2 regions of the Priestia sp. 10L35 genome follow, and region 2 is predicted to be linked to the other one. Evidence: a T-box and tRNA genes for the amino acid it is inferred to sense, from the RefSeq annotation. Region 2 holds a T-box; the other holds one or more tRNA genes.

Region 1 (7,167 bases), on a different contig from region 2:
AGGGTTTTTCTCATAGGCTTGTGCCGTTCCTGATTTACCAGCAGGATTATAGTTCGCTGTATGGAAAGCTGCATACCCTGTACCGCCTTGTTCTTGCGTAACGCGCTTAAAGCCACTTTGAACATCTTTAATGTATTCTTCTTTCATCGTGATACGATTTAACACATCAGGCTCAAATGAATGCTGCGTACCGCCAATTTCATCGGTTTTAATCGTTGGTTTTCGGATTTCTTTTACTAGCTGCGGCTTAATGCGATACCCTCCATTAGCTATTGCAGAAGTATATTGAACAAGCTGCAGCGGCGTGTACGTATCATACTGACCAATGCCTAAATCAAGCGCCGTTCCTGGAACATCGCTTCCACCTTGGACACCTGTTGATTCGTTATCAAGGTCTATACCTGTTGATACGCCTAAGCCGAACTGACTGTAGTAAGAACGCAGTTCGCTGAATGTATCAGGTTTAATCGGTAAAGTCATGTTTTTATGATACTGTAACCCAGCCATAGCCATTACCGTTTTAAACATAAATACGTTGGATGAATATTTTAACGCAGATGAATACGTTAAGGGTCCTAACCCTTCAGCCTCAGCTGATTTTTTAACCGGTGTTCCTTTAATTTTTAACGGTTCATCAACGAACACTGTGTTTGGCTTAATAGCTCCTGAATCTAAGCCGGCTAAAACCGTTGCTCCTTTTACAACAGAGCCCATTGTATAAGATGTTGAAATATTCCCCAATGCAAAATCTTCTATTTTAGGCGCTCCAGTCTTCTTATCAATGGTGTATTTTTTACCTGCCATTGTTAAAATTTCTCCTGTGTGAGGATCCATCATAATAACAAAAGCACGGTCTAAAAATTGCGTTCCTTTCATTTGCTTTTTGGCTAAAAGCTGGTCCGTAATTTGTTTTTCTACCGCTTTTTGAAGCTCCATATCAATAGTTAAAACCAAATCACTGCCGCGTTCACCTTTAGACACTTGAATTGTATCAAGGAGATTTCCTTTTTTATCTGTTACATATTGGACTTTTTCTTTTTGACCGCTGAGCTGGGCTTCGTATTGCTTCTCTAAATAGCTCGTCCCAACTTGGTCATTTCGGCTATAGCCTCTTGACAAGTAATACTGTACTTTATCTTTAGGCAGTCCTTCGTTGGCAGATGATACATTTCCAAGCAAGGTACGAAGAGTACTGTTTTCTGGGTATGAGCGATCCCAATACGTTGTTGTATCAACACCTGGAAGTTCATCTAAGTGCTCACTTACAACGGCATACTCTTCATTTGTCACACCGCTCTTAACAATTTGCGGGGTGTTAGAGTAACCTGCCTCCATTTGGCGCTTAATAGCGAGAACTTCTAAATCACTCTTTAGACTTTCTAAATCTTTTTTAGAGATGCGGTCTAACTGACGTTGATACAGTTCGTCATCAGTCATTTCACCATCTTGAACTTTTTTGCGATCAGCTTGCGTAATTTTCTGTTCCGCTTCTTTAGGGTGAAGCATAATCCAATAATCCTTCATATCGCGTTCTGTAATTTTTACCACATTTTTAGCGTCTTTATTCTTTTTATTTTCCGGAATATCAATCACATTTGTGGTGTAAGGAACATCGATCATAGTGGCTAACTTTTTAGCGATACGCAGCCTTTCTTCAGCTGTATTTCCTTGAAAACGAGTATATGTAATCGTATTTAAAGAGGTATTATCTACAATTACGCGGTTATAACGATCATACATTTTCCCTCGAGGAACAGGCGTACTGACCGTAACGTCCTGTGTTTTTTCCACTTCTCGTTCGTAATTCTCACCGTATACAATTTGAACAAGTCCCAACCGCAAAATTAATACGGAAAATAGGGCAAATACGGTCAAGAAAAGTAAGTTCACACGAAAAGGCACGTGACTTTTTCTTCTTTTTTTCTTTTTCATACCAACACCTACACTTTATAAAACATATATACCATAACACCATAAAATCAGCCATTTAGCAAATAAATAGACACCTGGCAGGTGCCTATTTACACAACGTATTTATTTTAAAAGAAAAGCGAAGCATTTTCCATAGTGCAAATGAAGGAGCTGACAACACTCTAAGCTGGAGACTCTCCGTCTCCTTCATTTAATACCGGAGGAGTAACAGTCGTTTCTTTTTTGTGCAGAGGCTGTGAGATATGTCTCACACAAAAATAAATGATCGTATGCCCTGCTCCAACAATAGCTAATAAAATGGGAATACTTTTTGCTTCATCAAAAAACAGTACAGCTATTAAAAATAAAGATATGGAAACGACGCGCCCGATATTCAGAAATACTTCTCTGACAACAATGTATTCAATTCTTTTTGAAACAACGTCTTTTGCTCGTCCAATCACATCGTACGTTAGAGAAATGAATGGAACCAATAAAATAGGATAGGCAACGGCAATACAAACAGCATATATAATTAACTTTGGATACGATAAGTTAAAGATAAGCAAAAAGACTGCTCCATAGAGAAGGAGGCCCCCTGTGAAGATAAACCGAAGGCGATTTTTTTGCTTAATAAACCTTGAGGCAACATAGTATCCTACAAATGCAACCGCTGAATTCACCAGTCCATATGTTCCTAAAGCTAATTCACTTCCCGTCGTAATAAATACCATGACGGATACAACAAAAATGAACGTACCTTCACGCAACCCTTGAAAGAAATGAGCCTGCAATATTCGATTCCAGTCTTTATTGACTTTTCGTTCAGCCCATACTTCTTTAAATTTGTATACTCCTTCCGCTGCGCGTCTTGTAATAAAAAAACTAAGTACAACGGCACCGATAAACAATAGCAGCGATACACCAAACACAATTTTATACCCAAGTGATTCATACAAAGCGGAAATAACAAAGCCCGCTCCTAAAGGACCAATCATCCCTGCAAAAGAGTTTAAGATCCCTAAAAATCCGTTAAAAAAGTCTCTTGTATCAGGTTCTGTAATTTCAAAAGTTAGCACATTAAAAGCTAGCCAATAAAAGCCGTATCCTATACCCAGCAGTCCACCAAGCAATACTAAATACTCGGCTGCGTTAGCTCCACTGACTAATACAGCGATATAAAAAACAGCTAAAAAAGATACACCTAACCTTAAAACCACAACCCGGTCAATTCGTTTGGCCCATTTACCTGCTAAAATAAACGTAAGCGGCTGAAGCACCACTACCGCTAAATTATAAATAGCGAGATCCGAAAATTCGCCTGATTGTTTCCACAGATAAATGTTAACAAACGAATTGGAAATTGAAATAGCCAAGGCATAAAGACCGCCTATAATTAAAAGCAAAAGTAAATCTTTACTAACTTCTACATCTCCAACTACTTTTTTTAATAAAGGCATATCAAAAAACTCCTTTTCTCTTCTACACCTAGTGTGTGAAAAAGAAAAGGAGATATGTAAAAGAATTGGAAAACAAAAAAGCCAGTAAAGGTAATAATTACTTTACTGGCTCTTAAATACGTCTTTAGCTTATTTTGCAGCGTCGTAACGCTTAGCAACTTCGTCCCATTTTACAACATTAAAGAATGCTGAAATGTAATCTGGACGGCGGTTTTGGTAATTTAAGTAGTAAGCGTGCTCCCAAACGTCTAGACCAAGAATTGGCGTTTTGCCTTCCATTAATGGGCTATCTTGGTTTGGTGTGCTTGTTACTTCTAATTCGCCGTTGTTTACAACTAACCAAGCCCAGCCAGAACCGAAGCGAGTTTTAGCTGCATTTGCAAATTCTTCTTTGAATTGATCAAAGCTGCCGAATTTGCTAGCGATAGCGTCTGCTAATTCACCAGTTGGAGCACCGCCACCGTTAGGGCAAAGGATTGTCCAAAATAATGAGTGGTTCGCATGACCGCCACCGTTATTGCGTACTGCTGTACGGATATCTTCAGGAACAGCATCTAAGTTTGAAATTAACTCTTCAATACTTTTGCTTTCTAAATCCGCTTTGCCTTCAACAGCAGCGTTTAGATTTGTAACATATGTGTTGTGATGTTTTGTGTGGTGAATATTCATTGTTTCTTTGTCGATATGTGGTTCCAGTGCATCGTATGCATAAGGTAGTTCTGGTAATTTGTAAGCCATGAATAATTCCTCCTTCAAAATATGTAAGCATTTTGGCGCAAAAGCACCATATACGTTTAGATTAGCAAATTTACCCTACTGTTTCAAATAAAAAGTTCCTAATCCATGATTTATATTTACCTAATTCCCATTCGCTATTCTTTTAAACATAAAAAAAGCTTCTTTTTCTCAAAAGAAGCTTTGAATAGACAATAGTATGGCGGAGGAAGAGGGATTCGAACCCCCGCGGGCTTTAACACCCCTGTCGGTTTTCAAGACCGATCCCTTCAGCCGGACTTGGGTATTCCTCCAACCCTATAAATGGTGGACCCTGCAGGACTCGAACCTGCGACCGGACGGTTATGAGCCGTCTGCTCTAACCAGCTGAGCTAAGGGTCCACATGGCTCCACAGGTAGGACTCGAACCTACGACCGATCGGTTAACAGCCGATAGCTCTACCACTGAGCTACTGTGGAACAATATGAATTATGTATGCCACAAACGTAAATTGGAAAATAGCGGCGGAGGGGATCGAACCCCCGACCTCACGGGTATGAACCGTACGCTCTAGCCAGCTGAGCTACACCGCCATGGCTCCACAGGTAGGACTCGAACCTACGACCGATCGGTTAACAGCCGATAGCTCTACCACTGAGCTACTGTGGAACAATATAACATTTACTAGCGACATTAAAAATTTAACATGTTTCTAGCCTAAAGTCAATATATTATTTTAAAACAGCGTATAAAAAATAGGCAATCATCAGCAGTTGAATAAATCCTTTTGAAATAGCGCCACTAAAAAAGCCAATAACCGAACCTACTCCAATTTTTACTGCGTTGCTAATTGTGGTCCGATGAACAAGCAGTTCTCCTACAATCGCTCCGATAAACGGCCCTAAAATAATTCCAAATCCCGGAATGACAAACGGACCTACAAGCAGCCCAACTGTACTTCCCCAAACACCTGCTCTAGTGCCTCCGAATTTTTTCACACCAATAATATTAGCTATATAGTCTGCTAAAAAAAGTGCCACAACTAACAATCCTTGTATCACCCAAAATAACCAGCTATAGGAGCTGAAATCATAAAATAAACCGTATATAACAAATCCTAGAGCTACAAATAGCACGCTTGGGATGATGGGATAAACCAACCCAACAAACGATACAACAAAGCTAACGATAATTAATGCCCAACATAAAATAGCCACGTTCGCACCTATCCTTTTTAGTATTACTATTTATCATACAATAACTACACCTATAAAGAAAGACCTTGCTTAAGCAAGGTCTTTCTTTATTTTACCTGTGAATAGGTCTTTGCATAACGATCGCCCAGTACCGCTTCCGCAATATTAACCGCATGATCCCCGACCCGTTCTAAGTTGCTAATAATATCCACAAAAACAATAGCAGCAGATCCTGTACAAATGTTTTCATTTAGACGTAAAATGTGCTTCTTACGAAGTAGACGCTCCATCGCATCAATCTGTTCTTCTTTTTGAATGACTTGTACTGCTTTTTCTCTATCCACTTTTTCTAAAGAAGAGACAGCTTCTTTAACTGTTAGAATAGTCAATTCGAACATATCAGCTAAATCGTTATTAGCTTCTTTGGTCATCTTTACTTTGTTCGTAATTTGATAATCAACAAGCTCAATAATGTTCTCAAAATGATCGCCAATACGCTCAATATCTCGTGCTGTATCTAGAAGAACCGAATGTTCCTCACTTTCTGCTTCTGACATTGAAGAGCGGGATAACAGCACTAAATAATCAGTAATTTTTTTATCCAGATTATTAATCGCATTTTCAATTTGCATAGTAGCATCAGCATGTTGAGGCTGACGTGTTTTTAAATAGCCGTTTGCCTCTTCCAACCCAAGCGTCGCAAACTCTCCCATACGAATCAGCTCTGCCTTTGCCTGACCAAGAGCAATTGAAGAGGACTGCTCAATAAAAATCGGATCAAGATGCTTAGGCTTAAAGTCTATAACAGCATCTTCTCCAGGAATTAGTTTTGTCACAATTAAAGCAAGCAGACCGATCAACGGGAACTGGATAATTGTATTGGTTGTGTTAAAAATACCATGAGCAAACGCAATCGTCATTTCAGGATTCAAATCCATTGCTACTTTCAAATATTCCACAAAACGAGTAAATAGAGGCAAGATAATCAAAAAGATTGTTGTACCAATTAAGTTAAACATGACATGCGTTAAAGCAGCCCTTCTTGCAGCTACACTTGCCCCGATTGAAGCTAAAATGGCAGTAATAGTTGTGCCAATATTATCTCCAAACAGTACAGGCAGCGCTGCCTGTATATCAATAGCGCCCTGTCCAAAAAGTTCTTGTAGAATGCCAATAGTAGCGCTAGAACTTTGAACAATTACCGTAAATAAAGTGCCAATTACGACTCCTAAAATAGGATTATCGCTCATGCTTACAGTTAAATCTTGAAATTGTTGAAGGGACCTAAGCGGCTTCATTCCACTTCCCATAAGCTCTAAACCAAAGAAGAGCATGCCAAAACCAAAAGCGATCTGGCCAAAGTTTTGAACTGCCTTACTTTTAAAGAAAAAGAGTAAAATAGCTCCCACTGCGAGAATAGGAAGAGCGTAGCTCGAAATGTCAATTCCGATTATAAAAGCTGTAACTGTCGTACCGATATTTGCTCCCATAATAACGCCTATAGCTTGGCGCAAAGTCATAAAACCAGCACTTACTAAGCCTACCGTAATAACAGTAGTTCCTGAGCTGCTCTGAATAAGAACAGTAACTAGGATACCTGCTAGAACTCCCATAAACGGATTAGTAGTAAATCTGTCTAAAATATCACGTAATTTATCTCCTGCTGACTTTTGCAATCCATCTCCCATGAACTTAATTCCAAATAAAAAGATTCCCAGTCCGCCGATAAATTCAAAAATCATTTTTTGAACATCTAGTTCCAAATATCTCAGCTCCTTGATTTTTTTCTAACGACATAAATAAGTCCCTACTATTATTAATGAAGTTTGAAAGTACTGTAAACGGCTTTCCCTTAATGTTTACAATAACTTAACAGTATATTTAC
Region 2 (7,167 bases):
AAAATCAGTATTTACATTTGTAGGTCATGATGAAAATAGTGATATTACAATAGAGGTAAAAGGAAAGGAAGTAGAGCAAGTTATTCGTAACCACTCTTCTATGGAAGTTAACGTAGTAAAAAGACCTGTCTGGACTAAGGTATTAGGATATCGTTCACAGACAACTTTGAAAATGTTTATGGCTTCCACTGTTTACACCTTAATTCTTTTATTCATATTACATGCCTTATTACCAGCAGCTACTCATAATTTTATTATGGGACTAGCTTTACTAATTCTGTTTTTAAGCATCATAGGCTTATTTATTGGATTAATAAAGCCAAAGTGGGCATTGCCTAAATTTAAAGTCAAAACAAGAAAACGTGTATTATTTTTTTATCTATATTTAATTCTTAGTTGTTTTTTTATTGCCGGAGTCTTTAGTGATGGAGAATCAACTTCTACCCCTGCCTCAACGCAAGTAAGTTCTTCGCAAAACAGTGTCACTGTTGCATCTAAAAAAGATGGTGCTGATAGCAGCGAGCAAAAAGTTGAAAAGAATGATAGTGATAAAGCAGTAAAAGAAGAGAAAAAACAAAAAGCTGAGGAGCAAGCGGCAAAAGAAGAAGCAAAACGAAAAGCCGATGAGCAAGCAGCAAAAGAAGAAGCAAAACGAAAAGCCGATGAGCAAGCAGCAAAAGAAGAAGCAAAACAAAAAGCTGAAGAACAAGCAGCAAAAGAAGAAGCAAAACAAAAAGCTGAAGAACAAGCAGCAAAAGAAGAAGCAAAACAAAAAGCTGAAGAGCAAGCAGCAAAAGAAAAGGCAGAACAAAAAGCTCAGGAGCAAGCGGCAAAAGAAGAGGCAGAACGCAAAGCTCAAGAGCAAGCGGCAAAACAAGAAGCGGAACGAAAAGCTGAGGAGCAAGCGGCAAAACAAGAAGCAGAGCGTAAAGCTCAACAAGCAGCTAGTCAACAGGCTACAACTAGCAGTTCTACTAGCAGCAGTGGAAATTATAAGCCATTTGAAAATGATCCGAGTGATGATCAACAGTCTAATATGTCTTGTTCGGGGCAAATCAAAGGTAACAAAAACTCGAAAATTTACCACGTACCTGGCGGAGCTTATTATGACAGAACTCAAGATAACATTGTTTGGTTTTGTTCAGAAGCGGATGCACAGGCAGCTGGATATAGAGAATCCCAACGATAAAAAATGTATGCAACCTTTAAAAGCTCTCCTATATGTTTCTTGGAGAGCTTTTTTCTTTGTGAGAGATTATTTAATGTAGGTATTAAAGGCACAGAACGAGTAAGTTTTAAAAGCAGAGAAGATATGAAAAAAGAATTCTTTGAATAAAACAACTTGGATAAGAAAGCTTAAAGTAGCGTTTTGTAAACGCGTCTGCAAATAAAGTTCCCTTGTTCATCTGATGCTGTCATATAATAGAATTAGCTATTATACTTACATTTATTAATACTTTTTCAAAAACGGTCTTAGCTCTAAGGTTTTAAATAGTTTTATAGATGGGAGTTAAAGCAAGCTTATGAACAGAGAAGAAGTACTACAAAAAATAAAGAGCTTAAATGTCTGGAAAAAAAGGGATCAAAGAGCTCCGCACAAACCATTGTTGATACTGTATGCCCTAGGTCAGCTGCAGGCCAAGCAACGAATGCACCTGCCGTATAGCGAGGTGAAAATTCCTTTGAAAGAGCTGCTTATGGAGTTTGGACCTTCTCGGAGTTCCTACCATCCAGAGCATCCTTTTGTTCGTTTGACAGGAGATGGAATATGGGAGCTAAGTGAAGAAGTTGATAAGCGTAGCTTTACAGATAGAAATTTGCTGAGTACAAATATAGTAGGCGGTTTTAGACAGGATGTTTATAACCTTTTTGCAAATGACCCTACGCTGCTTCAAGACGTCGCGCAATTTTTATTAAATGAACATTTTCCGGACACGATCCATGAAGATATATTAAGAGCCGTAGGGCTGGATTTTGAAACACAGTTAAAAGGAAAGAGAGATCCAAAGTTTCGAGAGAAAATTCTTCAAGCTTACGGATATAGCTGCGCTGTTTGTGGTTTCAACGTTCGGCTTGGGCATAATTTAGTTGGTGTAGAGGCTGCTCATATTAAGTGGCATCAAGCGGGAGGTCCAGATATTGAAAGTAACGGAATCGCGTTATGTTCAATGCATCATAAATTATTTGATCGAGGAGTTTTTACTTTTTCCGATCATAATGAGCTGTTAGTGGCAACTCAAGCGCACGGGACGAATGGATTTGAAGAATGGCTTATGAAATTTCACGGGCAAAAGCTTAGAGATCCTATTCATCCGGCGTATCAACCGAGCGAAGATTTTCTTGGGTGGCATGTTAGAGAGGTATTTAGAGGTCCTCCTAGATATCAAACAGGTAATATAAATTAATTTTTGTGAGGGGTAGATTGCTGCGTCTATAACTAGGAAGTGATTTACATATTGTGATGTCAGTTAAAAGACGCTAAAGAAGATATAAACGGAGGAAGAAAGATGCTACGAAAAAGCGGTGCGAAACGAATACAGACTTGGTTTTACGATGAAGATCCAAATGGGATTAAAGTATCTGAGGTGCCGAATACAACGATACAGGCTGTATTCATTCCTAGAAATAGTTTGAAAGATTTAAAGGGTGAAAGCGAAGTAGAAAAGCCCGGCATTTATTTTTTATTTGGAGAAGATAAAAAGGCATATATTGGAGAGGCAGAAGTAGGATATGAGCGTTTAAGGCAGCATGCTAGTCCATCAACAGGTAAAAGCTTTTGGGATGTGGCCGTGTTAATTGTCTCTAATGCTTCTCAAGATCAATTAGATAAAGTTGATGTAAAATATTTAGAGCATATTTCTTATCTAGCAGCCATGCGCTCTGGTACATATGATATTAATCAAACCGTTCCCACAAAACCGTTTGTGCGTGAATTTAGACGAGACGACCTGACAGATATCTTTAATGTTATTAAAGTTTTACTTGGTGGGTTAGGCTTTTCAATTTTTGCGGATGCTTCAAATGGAATAGAATATGAAAGCGAAGCTGTACAGTCTGGTGACATACCAAAGATTGAAGCAGAGCAACCGATAGAAAAGGTTATTCAAGTTGAGACACATTTGTCAAAAGATATAAAATCAGTAATAGTAGAGGACGTTCTATATTGTAAACGCCGAGATGCGTATGCGACGGGGAAATATGTTAGCGATGGATTTCTTGTCTATAAAGGAGCTTTGCTTGCGAGCGAACAGCAGCTAGAAGGAGCTAAACTTAAAAGGCAGCAAGACCATATTAATACTTTCCTAGAAAACGGTGTACTAGAAATAAAAGATGGTAGATACGTGCTGGTACAAGATCAAATTTTTTCTTCTATCTCAGCTGCGGCAGTGTTTGTGACACAGCGAAGAAGCAGTGGAACTTCTGAATGGAAAGATAAGAACGGGATAACAGCGCGTAATAAAATTGATCAAATGTTAAGTGTAGAAACAAAATAACCTAGATCTAAACCTTTTGAGCTCAATAAGTATTTCAAAACATTGACATTCCCTTCCAAAACGCATACAATAGCTACTAATAAAAGCACACAAATTCGTTGAAGAGAATCAGTACGCTGCAAGTTTGTTCCACAGAGAGCTGGTGATAGCTGAAAGCCAGTGTTCAAGCGGCAGGGGAATATCCTCTCTGAGAAGTCAAACTGAACCTATAAGTAAGTTTGAACGGTAGTCTACCGTTAAAAAGAACGCGTATGATTGTACGTTGCTGAGTGCTATTGATGAACGGATCAATAGAAGCCAGGGTGGTACCGCGGTTAAAACCCGTCCCTAGTCATAGGGACGGGTTTCTTTGTGTGCTTTTAACTTTAAAAGGAGTGGTATCACATGAAAGAAGTGAATGTAAGGGAGTCTTCGCAAGAGCGCGAACAGCGTATCCAGCAGCAGTGGCAACAAGGAAATGTGTTTCAGCAGTCGGTTCAAAACCGAGAAGGGCATCCTTCGTTTGTATTTTATGAAGGGCCTCCGACAGCAAACGGTCTTCCTCACGTCGGGCACGCATTAGGCCGGACAATTAAAGACGTTGTGGCTCGTTATAAGACGATGACGGGGCATCAAGTGATTCGAAAAGCAGGCTGGGATACACATGGACTGCCGGTTGAGCTAGGTGTTGAAAAGCAGCTCGGGATATCTGGGAAGCATGACATTGAAAAATACGGCGTAGAAGCTTTTATCAACAAGTGTAAGGAAAGTGTGTTTGTGTATGAAAAGCAGTGGCGCACGTTCACGGAGCAGCTTGGCTATTGGGTTGATATGGAAGACCCTTACATCACCTTGGAGAATTCATACATTGAAAGTGTATGGGACGTGCTTGGCACAATTCATGATAAAGGACTTCTTTATAAGGGCCACCGCGTATCACCTTACTGCCCGAGCTGTCAAACGTCGCTGAGTTCGCATGAAGTAGCGCAAGGGTATAAAGATGTAAAAGATTTAACGGTAACGGTGAAATTTAAAGTGAAAAACCGTGATAATGAGTATTTTCTAGGCTGGACGACAACGCCTTGGACGCTTCCGTCAAACGTGGCGCTTGCGGTGCATGAAGAGATGAACTACGTTCGCGCCGAGCAAGGCGACAGCGTGTATATAGTGGCAGAAGCACTCGCAGACAAAGTGTTAAAGGGAGAATATACCGTTTTATCTCAACATAAAGGAAATGAGTTAAAAGGGATGTCATATGAGCCGCCGTTTGATTTTGTGAAAGTGGAAAAAGGGCACGAAGTCGTAACGGCTGATTATGTAACGGATCAAAGCGGAACAGGAGTTGTTCATTTAGCACCTGCTTACGGCGAAGATGATTACAGAGTAGTAAAAGAAAACGGCTTTTCATTTGTGAACGTAGTGGATGAAAAAGGACAGTACACATCTGAAGTGCCGCCGTTTCAAGGACGTTTTGTAAAAGACTGCGACGTTGATATCGTGCGTTATTTAGCGAATCAAGACGTGCTGTATCATAAAGAAAAGCATGAGCACAGCTATCCGTTTTGCTGGAGATGCGACTCGCCGCTTCTTTATTACGCAAATGAAAGCTGGTTTATCCAAACGACGGCGTTAAAAGAACAGTTTTTGAAAAACAATGAAAGCGTGACGTGGTATCCGGATCATATCAAGCACGGCCGCTTTGGCAACTTTTTAGAAAATATGGTGGACTGGAACATCAGCAGAAAGCGATACTGGGGAACGCCGCTGAACGTATGGGAATGCGGGGAATGTCAACATCAAGTAGCTCCAAAAAGCATCAAAGAGCTTCAGGAACATGCGTCTCATTCCGTTGCTGACAGCATTGAACTGCATAAGCCGTATGTAGATGACGTGGAGCTGACGTGTCCGGTCTGCAGCGGAGAAATGAAGCGAACGCCTGAAGTGATTGACGTTTGGTTTGACAGCGGCTCGATGCCGTTTGCGCAGTATCACTATCCGTTTGAAAACAGCGAACGGTTTCAAAAACAGTTTCCAGCAGACGTCATCGCAGAAGGAATTGATCAAACGCGCGGCTGGTTTTACAGCTTAATGGCAGTTTCAACGCTGTTCACGGGAAAAGCACCTTATAAGCGCGTTTTGTCTCTTGGACACGTGTTAGATGAAAACGGTCAAAAGATGTCTAAAAGTAAAGGAAATGCGCTGGACCCGGTGGATCTTATTCATACATTTGGTGCCGATGCGCTTAGATGGGCGCTTTTAGCAGACAGTGCGCCTTGGAACCCGAAGAAATTTTCAGAGCGGGTCGTGCAAGAAGCGAAATCAAAAGTCATCGATACGCTTGTGAACGTGTACGGCTTTTACGTGTTATACGCTAAGCTTGACGGCTATGATCCTGAGCAAACGTATGAATTGAAAAAAACAAAATTGGATGAGTGGATTCTTTCACGTTTGCACAGCACGGTTAAGCGAGCAACAGCACATCTTGAAGATTACGGGTTTACAAGCGCGGCTCGTGAAATCGCAGTATTCATTGAAGAGCTAAGCAACTGGTATGTGCGACGTTCCCGCGATCGTTTTTGGTCAGAAGGAATGGACGGAGAAAAAGCAGCGGCTTACGATACGCTTCATGAAGTGTTAGTGACGTTAAGTCAGCTGTTAGCACCGTTTACGCCGTTTGTTGCGGATGATGTTCATGAAAATCTAACAGGGAAAAGCGTTCATTTGGCAGACTATCCTGTGTATGATCAAACGAAAGTGAACGAAAAGCTGGAAAAAGAAATGGCAGCGGTGCTTCAAGTAGTGGAACTAGGTCGAAGCATCCGAAATACGCATTCGTTAAAAGTAAAGCAGCCTCTGCAAAGTCTTTCACTTGTGGTAACGGAAGAAGATGTAGAGTGGAAAGCATATCGTGATGTAATCAAAGATGAGCTTAATGTAAAGAACTTTAACGTGGAGCAAGACGACGACAAGCTTGTTTCGTACGTGTTAAAACTCGATTTTAAACAGACTGGACCAAAGTTTGGAAAACGAGTAAATGAGGTCAACCAAGCGTTAAAAAACCTTTCAGAAAATCAAGGAAAAGAGTTTGTTGAACAAGGGAAGCTGAATATTACGCTTGCTTCAGGAGAAAACCTAACGCTTGAAACGGCTGACGTACTCGTTGAAAAAGTGCCAAAAGAAGGATTTGCGGTTGCATCAAACGGGACGTATACCGCCGTGTTGGATACGGCGTTAACTAAAGAACTCGTGCAGGAAGGAGTCGCTCGTGAAGTAATTCGAGCAGTTCAAGACTATCGTAAAAAGCTGGATTTACCTGTGAATTTACGTATTGATTTGGAGCTTAGCGGAGACGAAGAAGTGCAGGAAGCCGTCACGAAGTTTGAAACGCTGCTTCAAGAAAATCTTTTACTGCACAGTCTACGTGTGACAGAAGCTATCGAAAACGGAGAGACGGTAAAAGTCGGAACAAAGCAAGTTACGCTTCGTGTTTTAAATCAGAACTGATAAAAAGCACTTACCTCATAACGGGTAAGTGCTTTTTTACCTTTAATCAAACTGCCCGAGAACATTTTTAAGACTCGGCCAAACGATTTCAAAAGGAGCTGCTAATACATACTCTTTTCCATTTTCATCTTTAAAGTGCTGCACAAAACGGTATTTTCCTACCTTGTAATTAGGAGTTGCGATATCTTGT

The links. A T-box is a leader RNA that pairs with one kind of tRNA and senses whether it is charged. The one in region 2 lies ahead of ileS (isoleucine--tRNA ligase), so its partner is inferred to be a tRNA-Ile.
Region 1: it encodes a tRNA-Ile, which carries the amino acid that the T-box ahead of ileS (isoleucine--tRNA ligase) is inferred to sense. The anticodon was not compared.

Annotation. Positions count from the first base shown of each region.
Region 1 is NZ_JBFTKA010000001.1:376,073-383,239, reverse strand. It holds gene AC1DEF_RS01955 (peptidoglycan D,D-transpeptidase FtsI family protein) at 1-1,932, opposite strand, end outside; gene AC1DEF_RS01950 (MFS transporter) at 2,094-3,371, opposite strand; gene sodA (superoxide dismutase SodA) at 3,501-4,109, opposite strand; tRNA gene AC1DEF_RS01940 (tRNA-Ser) at 4,307-4,399, opposite strand; tRNA gene AC1DEF_RS01935 (tRNA-Ile) at 4,411-4,487, opposite strand; tRNA gene AC1DEF_RS01930 (tRNA-Asn) at 4,491-4,565, opposite strand; tRNA gene AC1DEF_RS01925 (tRNA-Met) at 4,606-4,679, opposite strand; tRNA gene AC1DEF_RS01920 (tRNA-Asn) at 4,681-4,755, opposite strand; gene AC1DEF_RS01915 (DUF456 domain-containing protein) at 4,818-5,303, opposite strand; gene AC1DEF_RS01910 (Na/Pi cotransporter family protein) at 5,390-7,045, opposite strand.
Region 2 is NZ_JBFTKA010000002.1:36,045-43,211, forward strand. It holds gene AC1DEF_RS06075 (sunset domain-containing protein) at 1-1,189, shown strand, start outside; gene AC1DEF_RS06080 (phosphorothioated DNA-binding restriction endonuclease) at 1,524-2,405, shown strand; gene AC1DEF_RS06085 (GIY-YIG nuclease family protein) at 2,508-3,494, shown strand; T-box leader at 3,584-3,826, shown strand; gene ileS (isoleucine--tRNA ligase) at 3,879-6,977, shown strand; gene AC1DEF_RS06095 (immunoglobulin-like domain-containing protein) at 7,020-7,167, opposite strand, start outside.